2 regions of the Candidatus Pelagibacter sp. PS_28 genome follow, and region 2 is predicted to be linked to the other one. Evidence: riboswitches for the same ligand, from Rfam matches in the RefSeq annotation. Region 2 holds a riboswitch; the other holds the start of a gene.
The links. A riboswitch is a leader RNA that binds a small molecule or an ion and turns the genes downstream of it on or off. The one in region 2 is predicted to bind glycine.

Region 1 (3,886 bases), 530 kb from region 2:
GTTCCATCATCTCTTTCATTTTGTCCGGCATAGCCCACATTCCTTTGCCAATTTGAGCCTTACCAGAAAGACCACATTGAAGACCTATGTCTACATTGTTATTTTCATATGCCCCAATCCATTTAGAAGATTTCATGTCTCCTTTTTTAATCATAGGACCAGCTTCCATTGAAGTATGCATTTCATCACCAGTACGATCTAAAAAACCAGTATTAATAAAAAATACTCTATTTTGCAGTGTTCTAATACACTCTTTTAAATTTGATGAGGTTCTTCTCTCTTCATCCATAATTCCAATTTTACAAGTGTATTTTTCCAATCCTAAAACTTCTTCAACTTTAGTAAAAATTAAATCAGTAAATGAGGTTTCATCAGGGCCATGCATTTTTGGTTTAACAATATAAATGGAACCAGTTCTAGAATTACCTTTTTTTTTAATATCATGAAGGCAAGCTGCTGAAGTTATAAAGGCATCCATAATACCTTCTGGTATTTCAGAACCATCTTTTAAAGTGATTGCTGAGTTAGTCATAAGGTGTCCAACATTCCTTACCAATAATAAACTTCTTCCATGTAGCTTTAATCCTTTTCCATCTTTAGAAATATAACTTCTGTCGGGATTTAATTTACGCTCATAAGTCTTTCCATTTTTTTCAAAAGTTGATTTCAAATCACCTTTCATAAGTCCAAGCCAATTACGATAACAAATAACTTTGTCATCAGCATCTACTGCAGCAACACTATCTTCATTATCACAAATAGTTGAAACTGCAGCTTCAACAATAATATCACTAATTTTAGCAGGATCTTGTTGAGCGCTAAAAGCATTTGGGTCTATAATTATTTCTATATGAAGATTATTATTTTTTAAAATTATTGCTGATGGATCATTGGCCTCTCCTCTATGACCAATATATTTATCTTTATTTTTTAAAGATGATTTATTACTATCTTTTAATACTGTTAAAGAGCCATTATCAATTTTAAAGCCTGTAATATTATGCCATTCAAAATTTTCTAGAGGAAAATATTTTTCTAAAAAGTCTCTTCCATATTTTATAACCATTTCTCCTCTTAAAGGATCGTATCTTTGAGTGGCACTATCCTCAGATGGATCGATTACATCTGTACCATATAAACTGTCATATAAACTCATCCATCTAGCATTAGCTGCATTCAGTGCATACCTTTCATTCATGATTGGAACTACTAATTGAGGTCCAGCAATACTAGTTATTTCTTCATCAACATTATTTGTTTTGATTTTAAAATCAGGGCCTACTTCTTTTAAATAATCAATTTCTTTTAAAAATTTTTTATACTCCTCTAGATTGATTTCATTTCCTTTATTTGCAATATGCCAATCGTCTATTTTTTTTTGTAAATCTTCTCTTATTTTTAATAGCTCTTTATTTTTTGGGGCTAGCTCATGAACTACTTGGTCGAAGCCTTCCCAGAATTTTTCAGAAGAAATATTTGTATCTTTAAGCAGCTCTTCATTAACGAAGTTAAGCAATTTATTAGAAACTGATAGATTGTGTATTTTTGTATATTGTTCTTTCATAGCACCCATTTTCCCCATCTGTATTTTTGCCTGAGAGTTTTGCTCCATCGGCGAGATAAATCTCTTTCCAGAGTGTTATGTTTGTTATCGGTCCATTTGCCTGAGAGTTTCCGGGGTGGTTGCTCCTTCGGCGCTATTTAAAATAGTCTCTCCCGATATTGATTAAGACTATCTCTTAATAGAATTATGTCAAATATAAATTATTTGAAACATTTTATTGCCTTTTTTCTTAATTAATTAATAATTAAACAATCATATGAAAAATTATTTAAATTTTGAGACAGATATTAAAAATTTAGAGATAGAAATAGACAAACTTAAAGATCCTTATAATCAAGATGGTCTTTCAGAAGTAGATACCAAAAAAATATCTGAGTCTCAAAAAGAGATAGATAATAAGCTACAAGAAATTTACTCTAACTTAGACCCCTGGCAAACCACTCTAGTTGCAAGACATGAAGATAGACCTAAAGCAAAATTTTTTATTGATAATTTATTTGAAGATTTTATCCCATTGTCAGGTGATAGATATTATGGAGAAGACAAATCTGTATTAGCAGGATTTGCAAAATTTGATGAAAAATCTGTCTTAGTTATTGGCCAAGAAAAAGGGGACAGCCTTGAAAGTAGAATTGAAAGAAATTTTGGAATGATGAGACCTGAGGGTTACAGAAAAACAATTAGATTAATGAAATTAGCAAATAAATTTAACATTCCGATAATTTCTTTTATAGACACACCCGGAGCTTACCCTGGTGTAGGAGCGGAAGAAAGAGGTCAAGCAGAGGCAATTGCAAAATCAATTGAGTGCTGCATGTCTTTAAACGTCCCAACTCTTGCAATTGTTATTGGAGAAGGTGGATCAGGAGGGGCAATAGCACTTGCTTCATCTAACAAGGTAATCATGTTAGAAAATGCAATTTACTCAGTAATATCTCCAGAGGGCTGTGCCACCATTTTATGGAGAGACCCTAAAAGAACTTTAGAAGCAGCAAAAGCTATGAAATTGTCTTCAAAAGACCTTTTAGAACTAAAAGTAATTGATGAAATTATTCCAGAGCCAATTGGTGGTGCCCACAGAGATAGAGACCTAATATTAGATAACGTAAGAAAATCGATTGAAAAAAATTTGAATGAATTTTTTAACATGAGTGGAGAAGAAATTTTTAATCATAGAAAAAATAAATTTTTAACTATTGGAAGATCTAAAGGTTTCGTAAATCAAATAGACGATCTAAGTACACTCAGCATGAAAGAAAGTAAGGTTAATTTATTTATTAAAAACTTCTTTAAATCAAAGTTAAATTTAGCAGTTTTATTTGGAGTAATAGTTTTATCGGGCTATTTTATATTTTCTTTATAAGGCCCCACAACAGTTTTTAAACTTTTTACCTGTAGCTTCACATTTCTCATTTCTTGAAATTTTTTCATTTTTTCTTTTTATTAGTAAACATTTTGGATCGTTAGATGTTTCTTTTTTTAATGGTCTTGAAATACTTTCACTAGGTTCTTGAACTATTTTTAAATTTATTAAAATTGTAACAAAATCCATTTTCAATTTATTCAATAAGTTTTCGAAAAGAAAAAAGGCTTCTTTTTTATACTCAACTAATGGATCTCTTTGACCATAAGATCTTAGGCCAATAACTTGTCTTAGTTGTTCAAGATATTGAATATGTGACTTCCAGTTTAAATCTATACACTGAAGAAAAATTCTTTTTTCAACTTCTTTTGCTTTTTCTTCATCCAACATTTTAATTCTTTCATTTCTTGCTTCTAAAAATTTAGAATTAATTTTATTTTTGAACTCTTCATCTTTTAATTCAGTAACATTTTTAAATTCATTATCATCAACACTTTTTCCTAGTAAAGTTTTTAACTGATTATTAAATTCATTATTTTTAGTTGTTGATAGTTTCTGTGTTTTTAAGCTGATTAGATGACTAATAATTTCAGATAAGAATTCATCTGAATAATCAAAAACTTTTTTACTATTCATCACGCCATTCCTTTGAGAGAATATTACATGTCTTTGATCATTTAACACGTCATCAAATTTTAATAAATTTTTTCTTATATCAAAATTTCTAGCCTCAACTTTTTGTTGTGCCCTTTCAAGTGCTTTATTAATCCAGGGGTGATCAATACTTTCTCCATCTTTTAAGCCTAATTTTTGAAGAATATTATTCATAGATTCTGAACCAAAAATTCTCATTAAGTCATCTTCTAAACTAACATAAAAAATTGAACTTCCTTCATCACCCTGTCTACCAGCTCTTCCTCTGGCTTGGTTATCAACTCTTCTAGATTCCATTCTTTCTG
Region 2 (3,886 bases):
TGTTTGAGGATGACAATTTTTTGAAACAAAAACTTTTTTAGATTCAGACTTGGATATTCTATAACTCAATCCCATAGCTTCCGCTGCAGCTGTTCCTTCATCTAAAAGAGAGGCATTAGCGATATCCATTCCAGTAAAGTCAATTATCATTTGTTGAAAATTTAATAACATTTCCAATCTTCCTTGTGCTACTTCTGGCTGATAAGGGGTATAAGAAGTATACCATCCTGGATTTTCTAAAATATTTCTAAGTATTACATAGGGAGTATAAGTTCCATAATAACCCATTCCTATAAAGCTAGAATAAATCTTATTTTTTTTAGAAATATCTTTTAATTTTCTAAGTGCTTTATATTCAGAATTTGGATCACCAATATCTAAATCATCTTTAAGAAGAATTTTTTCTGGTACAGTATCTTTTATTAAATCATCAAGATTTTGGTATCCCAACTCTTTAAGCATAACATTTTGTTCATCAATAGATGGACCTATATGTCTTTGTATAAAATCTTTTTGAGCATTCTTTAACATTTAACTACCACTTTCTTTTGAAAATTTTTCGTATTCTTCTTTATTCATTAATGAATCCATTTCAGACTTATCAGTAATTTTTAATTTAAAAAACCATGCTTCATTTTCTGGATCAGAATTAACTTTTGCAGGATCGTCAACAATGGCTTGGTTATTTTCGATAATTTCTCCAGATACAGGAGTATAAATATCACTTGCAGCCTTTGTAGACTCTACAACTCCAGCATTGCCATCTTTAACTACTGAAGATCCTATTTCTGGTAACTCTACGAAAACAATATCTCCTAGCATTTCGGTTGCATGTTGTGTAATTCCTACAACAGCAGTGTCTCCATCTAACTTTATCCACTCGTGTTCTTTAGAATATTTTACTTCACTCATTTACTAGCTCCTTTCACATAACTTTTTTTATAAAATGGCAAATTACTTATAATTGCCGGATATTTTTTTCCTCTCACTTCTAAAAAAACCTTAGTATCAATTTTAGAAAATGAATTTTCTACATAACCCATTGCAACTGGGGCCTGAACACTCGGTCCAAAAGTTCCACTTGTAATTTCTCCAATATTTTTATCATCCTCACTAAATATTGAAGTTTTTTCACGGGCTATAATTCTTCCTTCTGGCTTAATACCTACGCGGATTTTACTTACTCCTTTCTCTATTTGAGATTTAATTTTTTCGCATCCAATAAATCCACCCTCAAGAATTCTATTTTTTGATATCGCCCATTTTAAATTTGCTTCTACTGGGCTTTTATTAATATCCATGTCATGACCATACAAACAAAGTCCCGCCTCCAGTCTCAAGGTATCTCTGGCACCTAATCCAATTAAATTAGCCCCTTCATCTATGAGTTTTTGCACAAACACTTCTGCGTTCTCATTTTTGATCGATATCTCAAATCCATCTTCACCGGTATACCCTGATCTTGTGATATAAACATCTTCTTTAAGATAATTAAACGTATCACCATTCATAAATTTTAGATCTGATACTCCATTGATTATCTTTTCTAGTATTTGGACTGCTTTAGGACCTTGAATTGCTATAAGCGATAGCTCTTCACTTAAAATCATTTCATACTTATCTTCTAACAATTTAGTTAAAAGTTTAAAATCTGTATTCTTACAAGCAGCATTTAATACAATGTTAAAACCACCTTCAACTTTTGTGATAATTAAATCATCATAAATTCCTGCTTCATCATTCATTAAAAAACTATATTTGGATTGATTTAATTTAGCCTTACTCAATTCAGCTGGAAAAATTTTTTCAAGATCTTTTGCCAACTTATCATCTCCTTTAATGAATAACTGACCCATATGGGACACATCAAAAATACCTGCATTTTCTCTTGTACTTTTGTGTTCCTCAATAATTCCTTTAGAATATTGAATTGGCATTTGATACCCAGCAAATGGAACAAACTTAGCTCCATGCTTTTGATGTAAACTGTAAAGTGCGGTTTTTAAAATATCCATATTAACTTACTGTACCCATCTGTATGTTTGCCTGAGAGTTTTATTCCGTCGGCGAGAACTTAATCTCTTTCCAGAGTTAATATGTTACGGTCCTTTTGCCTGAGAGATTCCTGGGTGGTTGCTCCTTCGGCGCTACGATTGTTTGTAGTCTCTCCCGTATATAAGAATAATCTACCAGATATGTAACAGAGTCAATTAATAATTTTTTCTTTTTTATTTGAAAAAAGTAGTGAGTAAAATTGCAATAATACAGCAAAAAGAATTACTCCTCCTCCGATTAAAGTAAATAAAGAAGGTCGTTCAGCTGCAAATAAAAAGGCCCACATTGGCCCCAACACAGATTCGGATAACATGATTATACCAACCATTGCAGATGGTGTACTACGTGCACCCATAGTTATAAATATAAAACCAAATCCTACTTGGAAAAAACCTGCTGTAAAACCTAAAAATATATCATGTGAAGAAATCATAAGCTTCTCAGATAATAAAAATCCAATAAAGCATGAACTCACACCAGCTATAAATTGAGCTGGCACCATGTCAACTGTAGGAAATTTTCTAACAATTATAATTAAGACTGCAAATGTAATTGGCATGCTAAAAGCCGCTAAGTTTCCAGACATCTCTCCCGGTGATAAAGAATTACCTACCATTAATAGGACACCCGTAATTGCTAAAATAATTGAAGCTAAGGTAATAGATGAAATTGTTTCTTTTAAAAAGAAATAACCAAATATTGCTAAAAAGAGTATTTGTGTCGAAATAATAAAATTAGTATTGGCAACAGTTGTATTATACATCGCAAAGACGTACCCACAAAAACCAAATGATAAAATAACTCCACCAATAAGTCCTGGTAAACCCGAATCGTAAAACGCTTTAAATAATTTTTTTTTATAAGTAATTATTAAAAAAAGTAAGACTGTAAGCGAAAAAAATAAAGATCTCCAAAATAATATTTGCCATAAGGTTGATCCTTCAAATGATTTAACAATCAAGCCTCCAAAACTTAAGCAGCAAGCTCCCATAAAAACTAATATAGGACCTGGAATTTTATTAATTACATTCATTTAAATATTTATTTGTATCTTCTGTGTATGCTTTAAATATATTCTGAGCTTCTTCAAGACTTACTTCCTTAAAATTTATAATAGTGCCTGGTGTTAATTGACCTACTCGATCTAAGTCTGCTGAAATAACAACACCTATTTTGGGATATCCACCTATAGTTCCGTGATCAGACAACATTACAATAGGGTTTCCATCAGCAGGTACTTGTATTACTCCTTTTACAAGACCTTCAGATTTTATATTAGAGCTAACAATGTTTTCTAACTTAGGACCACTTAGTCTAATACCCATTCTATCTGTTAATTTTGTAACTGAAAATTCTTTGTTAAAAAAATTATTTTGTGCCTCTTTTGAAAAATAATCAAAATTGGTACCTTTAATAACTCTAATTATATTATCTGGAACTTCTTTATAATCAATTTCTATTTCTTCAATTTTTTTAAAATCATAATTTTTTATAAAAATTTTATCTTTTATAGAATATTTTTTTCCATTATTTGGACCAACATTCGCCTTGGTATTTATAGAATAACTATTCCAAGTTTTGTTCAATTCTAAACCCCCACTAATTGATAAATATCCATAAGCAGTATTTTTTGTTGATATTAAATCAATTTGATCTTCGTCTTCTAAAATATAGTTTTTATAACAAACACCATTTTCAATGTTTGAATTTTTTCTAATTATCTTGAAAAGCACATCCCCAGTAACACTAAGATTAATTTTCCCATTTTTTAATTTTAGAAGTGGACCCTGATAAGCAAATTCAATAACAGCTTCATCTAAATTATTACCAA

Region 1: linked by a shared signal. The riboswitch ahead of AC5SMR_RS00580 (malate synthase G) and the one ahead of gcvT (glycine cleavage system aminomethyltransferase GcvT) in region 2 are both predicted to bind glycine.

The regions. Positions count from the first base shown of each region.
Region 1 is NZ_CM182070.1:111,240-115,125, forward strand. It holds gene AC5SMR_RS00580 (malate synthase G) at 1-1,573, opposite strand, end outside; glycine riboswitch at 1,643-1,729, opposite strand; gene AC5SMR_RS00585 (acetyl-CoA carboxylase carboxyltransferase subunit alpha) at 1,821-2,927, shown strand; gene secA (preprotein translocase subunit SecA) at 2,922-3,886, opposite strand, start outside.
Region 2 is NZ_CM182070.1:898,968-902,853, forward strand. It holds gene gcvP (aminomethyl-transferring glycine dehydrogenase) at 1-531, opposite strand, end outside; gene gcvH (glycine cleavage system protein GcvH) at 532-912, opposite strand; gene gcvT (glycine cleavage system aminomethyltransferase GcvT) at 909-2,015, opposite strand; glycine riboswitch at 2,093-2,182, opposite strand; gene AC5SMR_RS04920 (DMT family transporter) at 2,207-3,088, opposite strand; gene AC5SMR_RS04925 (5-oxoprolinase subunit C family protein) at 3,075-3,886, opposite strand, start outside.